Regions from separate parts of the Rhizobium sp. LEGMi-198b genome, predicted to be linked through region 2. Evidence: riboswitches for the same ligand, from Rfam matches in the RefSeq annotation. Region 2 holds a riboswitch; the other holds the start of a gene.
What was found. A riboswitch is a leader RNA that binds a small molecule or an ion and turns the genes downstream of it on or off. The one in region 2 is predicted to bind cobalamin.

Region 1 (7,249 bases), on a different contig from region 2:
GCAAATTGGATGGCCAGCGATCGCGCGATTTCCAGCGCTTCCTCGTCGCTTTGAATGCGGTGTGCGAGCGGTCTGGTGCGCTCGTGCAACTGTGAAACAGTTCCCATTCATAACCCCATCAACGATGGCATATCAGTGACTTAGCTGGCGAAAGCGCTATGATCGTAATTTCTATAGATCTACTATACAATAGATTTTCTTTGCTTATCCAGATTTCGCTATCCGCCATAATAGGCACCGAATGGAGAAATTGTAAGCGGGCGGCTCAATGCAGCCATCGCTCGCATCCAGGAGAGCGCCGTGGTCGCGACACTGATCCTTCCGGGTTTAAACGGCTCCGCCGAGGGGCATTGGCAGCGCCATTGGGCGCGCGATAAGACCTCTGCGGCCATCGTCCGTCAGGCTTCATGGTCGAGGCCGGTGCTGGAACACTGGTTGGCGGCGCTGGAGAGAGAGTTGGAGCGGGTGGAAGAAGCCTGGCTCGTCACGCATAGTCTCGGATGCCTGCTTGCCGCAAATCTCGCAGATCACCCCGCCGCCCGGCATGTGAAAGGCGCTTTTCTTGTGGCTCCCTGTGATCTCGACCGGACGGAGAGGCTGCATCCCGGCGCCATCGATTTCGGCACAATGCCGACTAAAGCTCTGCCATTTCCGAGCTTTGTCGTTGGCAGCCGCGATGATCCGTACATGGATTTCGTCGAGCTTCGGCATCATGCCGCGCGATGGGATAGTGAGCTTCATGATCTCGGCCATGCCGGCCACATCAATATCGCCAGCGGTTTTGGCCGATGGGAGCAGGGCTTCCAACTCTTTTCCGCGTTCACGAAGGGGGTCGAGGATCGGCAATTCAGGCGGGCAAGACCACCGTTGCACGACGTCCTGTGCGGGGCCATGCCATAAGCGTCGTCTTCCATGAAAAATGCGGTCGCAAGAAAGCGCTTGCTACCGGCGCATTTTCGCGCTTTCATATACGACTAAATAAGTAGACAATAGCGACAATGACATTTGTCGAGCCGTCAATGGCTCGATGTGTGTCCAGGTTGACGAAGGCAACGGGCTTCCTAGCTTGAATGGGAGCCCGCCCAGAGCATCCCGTCAGGTAGAGGGATGCCCTGGATTCAAGAACCAGAGCGTCCAATGCGTTTACGACGCGCGGCGCTCTAGCGGCCGAGCGTTTGATGGCCGCGAGCTGTGTGCGGGTCACAGGCAAAGTATCAGCGTGCCCTCAGAAAAGCATGATCGACCACCTCTTGCCCCAGGAGTTGATATGACGGTTCAGGGACTTTTTTCTGCCAGGGCAAATGCCTCGGCGCAGGCCTATGCGATGCCGCGCATCGCTGTCATCGGCCGCGGCTTTTCCGGCATGATGACGGCGATCGCCTTGATGAAGACGGTGCGGACGCCTTTTCATCTGCAGCTCTTCGACCCCAATTCCAGCGTCAGCGGCGGTCAGGCGTTGGCTTCCGGCCATAGCAGCGAAATCCTGAACAGCCGTGTGCGCGATCTCTCGGTTTCCGCTGGCGATCCCGATGATTTCAACGATTGGCTCTGTAGCAATGCCGCGTTCCGCAGTGCCGTGCCGGCGGCCATACCGGGCTTTTTGCAGATATTCGTCCCCAAAAGCATTTTCAGCGACTATGTGTACCAGCGCTTTTCCGAGGCATTGTCCTCGCGGCGGGATATTGCGGTGCAGGTCAGCGGCGAGACGGTGATCGGCCTTCGCCGCAGCCATGGCGACCGCTTTTTGGTGGAGAGCGCCGGCGCCGTCTATCCCCCGTTCGACACCGTGGTCCTGGCGACTGGTTACGGCATTGCCGATCACGAGCCGCAGAGCGGCGAACCGGTGGCGACGCCGACGACGGTCCGCGCCCGCCGCCTAGTGTCGCGCCCGCATACGGTCTTGCTCGGTAGCGGTCTGCGCGTCGTGGACCGGCTGCTGCAGATGCGCGACAACGGCTATGATGGGCAGATCACCATCGTTTCGAGACACGGCTTTCTGCCGCAGAGCCACACCCGCAGCAATGCCGATCCGGTCTTTCCTGCAGAAGCAATGCCCGGCAGTCTCAGCGAGATTGTGCGTTCTATTCGGCGGGCTTGCGAGAATGCGGAGGCGAGCGGGCAAAGCTGGCAATCCGTCATGAACGGCCTGCGCAAACATGCGCGCTCCCTTTGGCGCTCGCTGCCGGCCGGACAGAAGCAGCAATTCAACCGCCATCTGCGCGCCCTTTACGACAGCCATAGAAACCGTCTGCCGGAGGCTCTGTATGTCCGGCTGAGGCAGGAGCTGGCGGAGGGCAATACGCTGTCGCGTCGCGGGCAATTTCTACGGCGCACGCCGACCGGATTGATGCTGAAGCCGGCCGGTCAGCAGGGCGTGGAGCAGATCTATGCCGACGAGGTGATCGATTGCCGCTGCCGGGAGCCCGATCTCGATACGCCATTGATGCGGAGCCTGATCAACGCGGGCCTCGCCACACCGGATGAACTCGGTCTTGGCCTTGCTGTCGAAGCAACGGGCGCGCTTTCCACAGATGGCCGCATAATCGAGGGACTTTTCGCCATCGGCCCGCTGGGGCTCGGCAGCCTGCCGGACATCGATCTCGTGCCCGAGATCGTCACGCAGGCCTATGCGGCCGCCGAAGGCGTGGCGGCCCGGTTCTATCCGCAGTGCAAGGCGGTGTGATTGGGATTTTTGTCGCTCGCCTAAGCTCGGAGGCGAGGTCATTTGCCATGTTCAACAGCCCTTATGAATACGAGCTTCGGCCTCATCGCCATGCCTTATTTTTTGATTGAAATTAGTAACGTAATAACATAACAAATGCGCTTGCCATTCACGCCAGCCGGAATTCGGGGACAAGTGCAGACCTCAATGACACTACCATTGCTCGCTTCGATTTTCTGTGAGATGAACCATACCGATGGTGCTGCCGCCGGAATCATCCGGAGGGCGGCTGAAAAGGGAACACGGTGCGGATTACCCATCAGGGGCCAAAACCGTGGCTGCCCCCGCAACTGTAAGCGGAGAGCGCGTTCGCGACATGCCACTGGCTTCATGCCGGGAAGGTGCGAACGGGCTGTGACCCGCGAGCCAGGAGACCTGCCATCGATGACGTCAACCGCAACGGACGGGGTGTTCCGATGGAAATTCAGTGGTTGGGCGAGGGCGCGTTTGTGTCCGCAGGCCCTATCTTGACTTTGCCTCCGGCGAGATCTCCGGGAGGCTTTTCATGGATACAGCGAGAGAGCAGACGCATCGGATCACCGTATGCACGAATTGCCGTCACGTCGGCGCGCCATGCCGTCCCGGTCTTGATTTGCTGAAGCATCTACAGGCCGCCATTACCCAGGCTGGCGCGGCACTTTCCGACGATTTCAGTCTGGAGGGCAGCGTTTGCATGGCCGGCTGCGATCGGCCATGCACCGTCGCCTTCCAGGCAACGGCAAAGGCGACCTACCTCTTCGGCGACATCGCGGGCGAGGCGGATATCGGGGCACTCGTCTCCTTCGCCGAGCTTTACCGCGATCGGCCCGATGGCCTGACACGGGAAGGCGAACGCCCGAAAATGCTGGGCGGCAAGACATTGGCGCGCATTCCGGCTGCGATCGTTTCGGCCGAACGCCAAGCAACGCTCTTGCAGTAGGAGCGGGGTCATGCTGGAAAAATGCTTGCGACTGGAAGCTGACGGCGTCACCTGGGGCCCGCATAAGGGTAAACCGATCATCCGGGACATCAGCCTGTCCGTCAAAGCTGGTGATCGGCTGGCAATCATCGGCCCGAACGGGGCGGGTAAATCGACCCTGCTGCGCTGCCTCTATCGTGGTATCCGGCCGCAACGGGGTTGCGTGCATCTCGACGGCATCGATCTCTGGTCGATCGGCCCGCGCGAGGCGGCGCAGCGTATCGCCGTCGTCCTGCAGGAGACGCCGGGCGATTTTCCCTTCAGCGTCCGCAATGTGGTGATGATGGGCCGCATTCCCCATCGCAAGGGCATGGCGCGTTGGAGCGAGGAGGATCATGCGGCGACTGCGGCAGCACTTGTCCGCCTGGAGCTCAAGGATCTGTCGCTCCGGCAATTCGCGTCGCTTTCGGGCGGCGAAAAGCAGCGGGTATTGATTGCCCGCGCGCTGGCGCAAGAGCCGGAGCTGATCATCCTCGACGAGCCAACCAACCATCTCGATATCCGCCATCAGCTCGAAATACTGGAGCTGCTGAAAGGGATTGGTCTGACGATCATCACGACCTTGCACGACATTAATCTTGCCGCCGATTTCGCCACCCATGTCGCAGTGCTCGATTCCGGCTGTTTGACAGGCCACGGCTCGGCAACCGAGGTTCTGACCGCCGAGCGCATCTCATCCGCATTCCGTGTCGAAGCGAGCCGTCAGGTCGTGGGCGACACATCCCATCGTTTTACGTTTTCTCTTCGATAATTTGGAGCCATCCATGTCTTTCCGCATGTCCTTGTCCGCTACCGCCTTGCTGCTCGGCACGCTCTTTGCCGGTGCTGCTTTGGCCGAGCCCGTCACCGTGCGTAGCTGCAATCGCGATGTCACTTTCGACAAGGCGCCGGAGCGCGCCGTTTCCAACGATGTCAACCTCACGGAAATGATGCTGGCGCTGAAGCTAAGGGATCGCATGGTCGGCTACACCGGGGTTTCCGGCTGGAAGACGCTGGATGAGAAGCTGCGAGACGGCATCAAGGAAATGCCGGAGCTGTCGCCGAAATATCCAACCAAGGAAGTGTTGCTCGGAGCCAATGCCGACTTTTATTTCGCCGGCTGGAACTACGGCATGAAAGTGGGCGGCGAAGTGACACCGCAGACTTTGGCGCCCTTCGGCATCAAGGTCTATGAGCTCACCGAATCCTGCATCTTCGTCATGCAGAAGAACAAGCCGACCATGGACGACATGTTCGTCGACCTGCTCAATCTCGGCAGGATTTTCCGTGTCGAGGATAGGGCTGAAGCCTTAGTGGCCGACTATCGCAAGCAGCTCGGCGCTATCCAGGCGAAGATCAGCCATGCCGACGAGCCGACCCGCGTCTTCGTCTATGATTCCGGTGAGGAGAAGCCCTTCACCTCGGGCCGGTACGGCATCCCGACGGCAATGATCGAAGCGGCCGGCGGCACCAATGTCATGGACAATGTCGAAAAGAGCTGGACGGAGGTCTCCTGGGAGCCGGTGATCGAGAAAAACCCCGAGGTCATCGTCATCGTCGACTACGGCGAAGTCACGGCGGCCCAGAAGATCGCATTTCTGAAGAACAATCCGGCTTTCAAGACCATCGACGCGGTGAAGAACGACCGTTTCGTCGTGCTTCCCTATGTCGAGGCCACGCCGGGACCGCGCAATATCGAGGCCATCGCAACGCTAGCGAAGGCTTTTCACCCGGAAGCGATGTAACGAACGACAATGCCGATCCGTCCAGTCGATCACTGGACGGATCGCTTCCTGGATTTTCGCATGCGTATTGGCCTTCCCATTCTGATCCCTCTCCTGGTCGCTCTCCTCGCCATGTCGATCACGGCGGGCGTTTCCTTCGGTGCGGCACCGATCCCGTTTGCGACTGTCTGGTCGATCGTCGGCAACAAGCTGCATGCCGATTTGCTCCCCGTCACCTGGTCAGGCGGACAGGAAAGTATTGTTTGGGATGTCCGTTTTCCGCGCGTCATCCTGGCGTTGCTCGTGGGGGCCGGGCTTGCGGTCACCGGAGCGGTGCTGCAGGCTTTAACGCGAAATCCGCTGGCCGATCCGCATCTTCTCGGTGTTTCCTCAGGTGCCGCTTTCGGTGCTATCCTGGCACTGCTGCACACGGGGCTCATCCTCGGGCTATTGACCGTACCCTTGTTCTCCTTCGCCGGCGCGCTGCTGGCGATCGCAGCGGTGGCGCTGGTGACCCGGCTGACGCGTTCGCATTCGGCCGACCGGCTGGTGTTGTCGGGTGTCGCCGTCGCCTTTGTCTTTACCGCGCTCGGCAATCTCCTGATTTTTCTCGGCGACCCCAGGGCGGCCAATACCGTTGTCTTCTGGATGCTCGGTGGTTTGGGGCTGGCGCAGTGGCAGCATCTGATCTATCCGGCCGGCGTGCTGCTTGTCTGCCTTGCCGTGCTGATGCTGAAATCACGGGAGCTCAACGCGCTTGCCATGGGCGACGAGACGGCAGCGACGCTCGGCATTGCCGTCTCGCAATTCCGCTTCATGCTGTTTGTTGTCACGGCGCTGCTGACGGGCGTCATGGTTGCCTTTTCAGGGGCGATCGGCTTTGTCGGACTGATGGTGCCGCATTTCGTCCGGCTGCTCGCCGGCGGCGACAACGTCCTTGTCGTGCCGCTTAGCGCCGCCTTCGGGGCACTGACATTGGTCTGGGCTGATATTGCCGCGCGGCTTGTCATGGCGCCAGAGGACATGCCGATCGGCATCGTCACCGGTCTGGTCGGCGGCATCGCCTTCATTCTGATCCTGCGAAAAAGGTGACCAACGAGCGGCATTCACCATTGCCGCCCGCCGCTCGTGGACCTATCTCCCGACGGGCATGCCGGGAGGAAGGGAATGGCCGCAGATCCGATTGTTTGTACGCCAGAGGAAGTGCTGAGCTTCTGGTTCGAGGAGTGCACGAGCGAGGATTGGTTCCGCTCCACCGTTGCTCTTGACGAAGAGATGCGCCGTCGGTTTCGCGACACGCATCTGGCATTGGCGGCCGGCGTGCCGGATCTGTGGCGCGTAACGCCCGAAAGCCGGCTGGCAGCGGTCATCGTCCTCGATCAGTTCGCCCGCAACATCTATCGCGGCACACCGCTTGCGTTTGCGACGGATGGTTTGGCTTTGCAGGAGGCGAAAGAGGCTTTGGAGGTCGGTGCGGATCGAGGGATGCCGGCGGAACGACGGATATTCTTCTACTTGCCTTTCGAGCATGCCGAAGACCTGGCCGAACAGGGCCGGTCCGTGGCACTTTTCCGTTCGCTCGGCCTTGAAGAGCAGATCGATTATGCGGTTCGCCATCGCGCCATCATCGCCGCCTACGGCCGCTTCCCGCATCGCAATGTCTTCCTTGGCCGGGTGTCGACAGAGGCTGAGAAAGACTATCTCGCCGAGCCTGGAGCAGGATTCTGAGGGAATAAAGGTGTAAATGCCTTTGTGTCGCCTTTCTTTGCCTTACAAGGCGTAGGCCAAGGGAATATGAAATTCGCAATCACAGTTTAGGAAGATCCGATCTTCCGTTTTTTCGTGCGGCGAATCCGTTTACTCGCC
Region 2 (7,249 bases):
ATGGTCCCTTCGTTTCGGATGAAGAGGTCGAAAAGGTCGTCGCACATCTGAAGACTCAAGGGCGGCCGGAATATCTCGATACGGTCACCGCCGACGAGGAAGAAGACGACGAGGAAGAAGACACGGCTGTCTTCGACAAGGGCGCCATCGCCTCGGAAGACGGCGACGATCTCTACGAACAGGCGATCAAGGTGGTCATGCGCGACAAGAAGTGCTCGACCTCCTACATCCAGCGCCGCCTCGGCATCGGCTATAACCGCGCTGCCTCGCTCGTCGAGCGCATGGAAAAGGACGGTCTGGTCGGCCCCGCCAACCATGTCGGCAAGCGTGAGATCATCTCGGGCAACCGCAATGGCGGCGGCAATTCGGGCCAAGACGATTTCGATTGATCAAGCAGGCTGCAAAGCTAGCGCGACATGAGAGCGGCATAACGAGGCGGCTTTCCAACGGAAGGCCGCTTCTTTTTTATCAGACGCGCTCGAGCTTGATATGCGGCAGCGGCGGCAGCTCGACGCGGATGGCGTCATCGGGTTGCACGCGGCCACCCTGCGAGACGATACCCATGATGCCAGCCTTGCGGATCAGACCGCCATCGGCATCTTTATCGAGCACCGCATGCAGCAGGCCCTTCTGGAAATCGTCGATTTGCTTGCACGGGTTGCGAAGCCCAGTCACTTCCACGATCGCTTCCTCGCCGATATGCAGGCGCGCCCCTTGAGGCAGGGAAAGTAGGTCGATCCCTCGGGTCGCTATATTCTCGCCCATGTCGCCTGGAGCAACAGAGAATCCCTTTTCTGTGAGTTCGTCGAACAGCTCCTCGTGGATAATATGCACTTGACGCAGATTGGGTTGCGTCGGATCGACCGCGACGCGCGAGCGATGCTTTACCGTCACCCCCATATGCGCGTCGCCTTCCACGCCGAGCCCCGTCAGCAGTTGAATGTGATCCTTGTTCTGCTTGCTGAAACTATGCACGCCGCTGCTGCTGACTGACGTCACATATACGCGTTTGTCGCCCATGCCGAACCCTTCCATAGCGTGTTGCTACCCGTTTAAGGCAGCCAACCGGCTCTCAGATCTTGAGGACTTTTCCCGGATTCATGATCCCTGCCGGGTCGAACGCCGTCTTAATCCGGCGCATCAGATCCATCTCGATTTCAGGGCGGATCGAAGCCAGTTCGTCGCGCTTCAATTGCCCGATGCCGTGTTCGGCGGAGATCGAGCCGCCATGTTGCAGCACCAGCCCGTGCACGATCTTGTTCATTTCGCGCCAGCGGCCGATGAACTCCGCCTTGTCCGCTCCCACGGGCTGCGAGATGTTGTAGTGGATATTGCCGTCGCCCATATGGCCGAAAGCGCAGATGCGGGCGCCGGGCATGGCGGCCATCACTGCCTTCTCCGCCTCGTGCATGAATTTCGGGATCTGCGCGACCGGCACGGAGACGTCGTGTTTGATCGAGCCGCCCTCCGGCTTCTGCGCGTCCGACATGCTCTCGCGCATGTGCCACAGCGCCTTCCGCTGCGCCTCGGAATTGGCGATGGTCGCATCCTGGATCAGGCCGGCCTCGTAACCTTGCTCCAGCAGCGTCGTCATCATCCCCTCCGCGGTCTCGGCCGAATCCGATGTGGAGATATCGATCAGCACATACCAGGGATGCACTGTTTCCAGCGGATCGCGCACGCCCGGAATATGGCGAGCGGTGAACTCGACGCCGATGCGCGGCATCAGCTCGAAGCCGGTCAGCGCCGGGCCGCAGAGGCTGGCCGCATTCTTGAACAGTGTCAGTGCGTCTTCGGTCGATTGGATACCGGCAAAAGCCACCTGATGGCCAAGCGGTTGCGGGAAAAGCTTCAGCACCGCGCCGGTGATAACGCCGAGCGTTCCCTCGGCGCCGATGAAGAGGTCGCGCAGGTCGTAACCGGTATTGTCCTTTTTCAGCCGCCGCAGGCCGTTCCAGATTTCGCCGGTTGGCAGCACCACTTCAAGGCCGAGGCAGAGCTGGCGCATATTGCCGTAGGCAAGAACGGCCGTGCCGCCGGCATTGGTGGAGAGATTGCCGGCGATGCGGCAGGAGCCCTCGGAGCCGAGCGACAGCGGAAACATGCGGCCATGCTCTTCCGCCGCTTTCTGCACATCAGCCAGGATGCAACCACCATCGACGATCATGGTATTGCCGACCGGATCGATGTCGCGGATGCGGTTCATGCGCTCCAATGAGAGGATGATGTCAGAGCCGCCCTCGCGGGGCGTTTGGCCACCGACAAGGCCGGTGTTACCGGTCTGGGGTACGATGGCCGTGCCGGTCTCGCTGGCAAGCTTCAGGATTGCCGAAACCTCTTCCACCGAGCCCGGCTTCAAGAGCAGGGGCGATGCGCCGTGATAGAGCCCGCGATTTTCGATAAGATGCGGTGCGATCTCCGCAGGGTCCTGCACGGCATGCTTTTCGCCGACGATCGCGGCAAAGCGATCCAGAAGGGCGGAGGAGGGGGCGGAGCTGCTCATGGCGTGTCCTTTGCCGATGTGTCTTTGACCGGATTTACTCTCTGGGCGCGGCCGCGCGGCGCAGGCGGTCGTTGATGGCTTCGCCGAGGCCTTCGTCGGGAATGCTGGAAAAGGCGATCATTGCCGCGCCGCTGCCATCGGCGCGTTTCATGAAATCGAACAGATTGGCGGCGGCTTCCGCAAGATCGCCGGACGGGCTGAGATCGAGCACCATGGCCGCGTTCTCCGCACCGGCAATGTCCGGCCGGCCAAAACGGATCAACGCCTCGCCCGGTAAAACAGCAGTCGCATCGAGCCGCACCGCAGCACCCGGCGCGTAATGGGAGGCAAGCATGCCTGGCGCCTCAATGGCCGGCGAGGCACCGTTCTTGCGCTTGAGGAGCTGACCCGCGATCCGTTCGATCTCCTCCGCCGCGAGGCCCCCCGGCCTCAGCAGCCGCATCTCCCCGTCTTCAACCTTGACGATCGTCGATTCAACGCCGACGACCGAAGCGCCGGCATCGAGGATGAGCGTAATCCGTTCGCCAAGATCGTCATGAACATGATCGGCGCTGGTAGCGCTGATCTTGCCGGACGTATTGGCGCTGGGGGCGGCGAGTGGCCGGCCGAAGGCGCGGATCAACTCGCCCGCAAAACCCTGCGGCACACGGATGCCGATCGTATCAAGCCCCGCGGTCGCCAGCGGATGGATATCGCTTTCCGGCCGCAGCGGCAGCACAAGGGTCAACGGACCGGGCCAGAAGGCTTCGGCCAGCTTCCGCGAGATCGGGTCGAAGATCGCATGGCGTTCCGCCATGGCAAGATCGCTCATGTGGCAAATCAGCGGATTGAAGCGGGGCCGGCCCTTAGTCTCGTAGATTCGGGTGATAGCAGCGGGATTGGTGGCATCGGCGGCAAGCCCATAGACCGTCTCGGTCGGCAACCCGATCGGCAGCCCCTCGGCAAGCGTTTCCGACGCCGCAGCTATAGCCGTTTCGGGATCCTGGAGAATGTCTATGTGTCGCGCCATGGCCTGACCGTTGTAGTTCAGGCCGTTCTTATGCTTTTCAAGTTTGGGGATCAATGATCAAAGCTGGCGAATGATGTCGCGGAGCTGTTCGTTGCGTGCGCCAAGCAGCAGCACGTTGCGGATAGCGATCTGCGGATCGTGCGTGTGGAAGAGTACGCCATTGCCTCGGATCTCGCGGTTGATCGTCAGTTTCTTTTCCGGCGATTCCTGATCCGGCAAAACGGCGACGGCAAAATACATTCGTGAATATTTCAGGCTGATATTTTCGAAGAAATTGTCGTTCTGCCCGATGCGGGCAAAGAAGTTGGCGATGTAGAAGGCCCAGCTCACCTCTTCATACTGCGCAAATTGCGTTCGCGCCGCAGTAACATGGCAATAACCGAGATGCGGCGTGTCCTTCAGCGTGTGATGGAAGATCAGCTTTGGAAAACGAATCGATTGGTGAAAGCTGTTCAGCCGATCATGGGTCTTTTCGCCAGCATTCCGCAGCTTATTCGCCGTGCGCTCGGCCACTTCCTCATAGCTGAGATAGCGCCGCTCTTCGGCCAGCCAATGCGCCCTGTCGCGGGTGATACGGCCGGTGCGCAGGAATTCGCTATGGGAGGCCGCCGGCAATTCCGGTTCCGGTTCGGCGGGCTTCTTGGCGTCGAAATATCTGAGCTTGGCCATGGCGGCACTCACGGTATGGGTATGGATAGCAGTTGATAGATCGCCTAGCTTGAGCCGGGCTTAAGCGCCCAAGGCTGACGGTTCGTGAAGGACTCTCCGCGGTACAAGACCGTCCCCAAAAATCGCCGCCGACCGGTCTGTCGCAATCAAGATAAAGCGTCATGGAGCGCAGAGCGGTTCGCGCGGACGATCGTCTCGCCAGCGCCAGGCTAATAGCTTGAATTGCCTCGTATTATCGCAACAAAATTCGCGTCATTTCGAAGCTTCATTTCACCTGTCGCCAATTTCGAAGCCGATGTCGCATTGCAGCAGAGCGACGCGCGACGCGGGAGCTATGATGACCTCAATCTCAAGGTGCCGTCTATTAGGGAGGCGGAGAATTGGGAAGCCGGTCAAAATCCGGCGCTGCCCCCGCAACGGTGGTGGAGTGAGGCATGGCAGATAAAGCCACTGGGTCGAAAACAACCTGGGAAGGCGCCATGGGGTCCTCTTGAGGACCGCTCCAGAGCCCGGAAACCAGCCTTGGGGATGATAGATTTCACTGACCGCGGCGGGCAGTCGGGGGGTAATGCGTTGGGCTGTTTAAGGCCGGCCGGTGCATGTCCTCTGCCTACTGCCTGGTATTGCACGAGGATAGGCACATGGATATCGGCACCGACGTTTTGCGACAATTGAAGAACCGCCGCCAGGGTTTCAGCCTGGAGCACGCCTTCTACACCGACCCCGATTATTTCAAGCTCGACATGGAGATGATCTACTATCGCGACTGGCTGTTCATTGGCCATGATTGCGAAGTGCCACGGGCGGGCAATTATTTCACGGTCCAGGTCGGCGATTATCCCGTCGTTATCGTCCGCGGCCGGGATCAGGTCATCCGCGCCTTCCACAATAGTTGTCGCCACCGCGGCTCGCGTGTCTGCGCATCCGAGCGCGGTTCTTCGGCCAAGCTTGTCTGCCCTTACCATCAGTGGACCTACGAACTCGACGGTTCGCTGCTCTTCGCCCGGCAGATGGCGGAGGATTTCGACAAGAGCCAGTTCTCCCTGAAGCCGGTTCACTGCGAGAGCGTCGGCGGCTACATCTTCATCTGTCTGGCGAAAAACGCCCCGGATTTCTCCCCGGTCCGCGCCGCGATCGAGCCTTACATGGCGCCGCATCGCATCGGCGAGACGAAGGTCGCCTTCCAGAGCACCATTATCGAAAAGGGCAATTGGAAGCTGGTATGGGAGAACAATCGCGAGTGCTATCACTGCGCCGCCAATCATCCGGAGCTCTGCCGTACCTACCCGGAAGCGCCGACCATCACGGGTGTACAAGGTGCGATGAACGATCCCCTCATCACTGAGCACTGGCAGCGCTGCGAAGCCGCCGGCTTGCCGAGCCAATTCAAGATCGCACCCGATGGTCAGTTCCGCGCCGCCCGCATGCCGCTGATCGAAGGGGCTGAAAGCTACACCATGTCCGGCAGGCGCGCCGTCAAGCGGCCGCTATCGCCTGACGTCACCATCAACAATATCGGTGCGATGATCCTGTTCCATTACCCGACAACGTGGAACCATCTTCTCGGCGACCACGCCATTTCCTTCCGCGTGCTGCCGATCAGCGCCGAGGAAACCGCGGTCACCACCAAATGGCTGGTGCATAAGGATGCGGTAGAGGGCGTCGACTATGACCTCGAGGAACTGACCCATGTCTGGACGGAAACCAACGATCAGGACCGTCGCATCGTCGAGGAAAATGCCTTCGGTATACGCTCGCCGGCCTATGAGCCCGGCCCCTATTCGGAACTCCACGAGGGCGGCGTCATGCAGTTCGTCGAGTGGTACTCGAATTTCATGATCAACCGGCTGCAGGGCGATCAGGCCAAGCTGTCGGCGGTTGCCTGAGTATGAACATGACCATCTCTCTCCGTCATCAGCACCTGGATCAGATGCAGCCATGGAGCGACAGGCAGCATCTGCTCGAATGCCTGTCGGCAACGCCGGAAGCGCCCGATGTGATGACCTTCACATTCCGCTCCGACAAGGATAATTGGTTCCGCTATCTGCCGGGCCAGTTCGTAACCCTGGAACTGCCGACGGCGCCCGAGCCGGTCATGCGCACCTACACGCTTTCCTCGACACCGTCGCGGCCCTTTTCCGTGGCCGTCACGGTGAAGGCGCAGAAGGACAGCATCGGCACGCGCTGGATGTTCGAGAACCTGAAGCCCGGTATGCGCATCAAGGCTTTCGGCCCGCTCGGCGATTTCAGCCACATCCGTCATCCCGGCGAAAAATATCTCTTCGTTTCGGCCGGCTCCGGCATCACGCCGATGATGGCGATGACGCGCTACATGGCCGACACAGGGCCCTTGTCGGACATCACCTTCGTCAATTGCTCGCGCAGCCCCGCCGACATCATCTTCCGCTCGGAGCTGGAATATCTCGCCCGCTTCATGCCGAACCTCGATCTCGGCTTCATCGTCGAAGGCTGCGGCCGCACCGATCTCTGGTCGGGGCTGAAGGGCCGCATCGACAAGGCAAAGATCGGACTGCTCGCGCCAGATTTCATGGAACGCACCATCTTCTGCTGCGGCCCTGAAGTCTTCATGGATGCCGTCCGCTCCATGCTGGAAGCCCACGGCTTCGACATGGCGCGCTACCATCAGGAAAGCTTCCAGCCGGCGCAGGCGGCAACGCCGCTGGCCGAAGTCAGCGATGACGCGTCGACGGACGCGGCGACCTCGATCCGCTTCACCATGGCCGGCAGGGATGTCGCCTGCGCCCCAGGCCAGACGATCCTGCAGGCCGCGCGCGGCGCCGGCGTACGCATCGGTGCTGCCTGCGAATCCGGTCTCTGCGGCACCTGCAGGGTGATGAAACTGTCGGGCGAGGTCGAGATGAACCATAATGGCGGCATCCTCGACGACGAAATCGACGAAGGCTACATTCTGGCCTGCTGTTCGCGGCCTAAAACGGATGTGCAGATAGAAGCCTAAGCCTTTTGAATCGAGACTACTTATCCGCTATCGGGCGGCTCCCGCCCGATAGCGGATGCGCTAGAAATCCTGATAATTCAACTCGTTGATC

Region 1: linked by a shared signal. The riboswitch ahead of ACXHXG_RS08035 (DUF1636 family protein) and the one ahead of ACXHXG_RS03055 (aromatic ring-hydroxylating oxygenase subunit alpha) in region 2 are both predicted to bind cobalamin.

Annotation. Positions count from the first base shown of each region.
Region 1 covers NZ_JBSYVH010000002.1:273,633-280,881, reverse strand. Annotated here, with positions in the region: gene ACXHXG_RS08050 (SfnB family sulfur acquisition oxidoreductase) at 1-107, opposite strand, end outside; gene ACXHXG_RS08045 (RBBP9/YdeN family alpha/beta hydrolase) at 301-900, shown strand; gene ACXHXG_RS08040 (FAD/NAD(P)-binding protein) at 1,268-2,683, shown strand; cobalamin riboswitch at 2,903-3,119, shown strand; gene ACXHXG_RS08035 (DUF1636 family protein) at 3,228-3,641, shown strand; gene ACXHXG_RS08030 (ABC transporter ATP-binding protein) at 3,652-4,431, shown strand; gene ACXHXG_RS08025 (ABC transporter substrate-binding protein) at 4,445-5,404, shown strand; gene ACXHXG_RS08020 (FecCD family ABC transporter permease) at 5,465-6,475, shown strand; gene ACXHXG_RS08015 (DUF924 family protein) at 6,551-7,111, shown strand.
Region 2 covers NZ_JBSYVH010000001.1:619,434-626,682, reverse strand. Annotated here, with positions in the region: gene ACXHXG_RS03080 (DNA translocase FtsK) at 1-389, shown strand, start outside; gene ACXHXG_RS03075 (MOSC domain-containing protein) at 469-1,020, opposite strand; gene ACXHXG_RS03070 (FAD-binding oxidoreductase) at 1,073-2,503, opposite strand; gene ACXHXG_RS03065 (L-threonylcarbamoyladenylate synthase) at 2,538-3,512, opposite strand; gene ACXHXG_RS03060 (DUF6656 family protein) at 3,570-4,181, opposite strand; cobalamin riboswitch at 4,517-4,720, shown strand; gene ACXHXG_RS03055 (aromatic ring-hydroxylating oxygenase subunit alpha) at 4,823-6,067, shown strand; gene ACXHXG_RS03050 (FAD-binding oxidoreductase) at 6,070-7,158, shown strand; gene ACXHXG_RS03045 (glycoside hydrolase family 25 protein) at 7,219-7,249, opposite strand, start outside.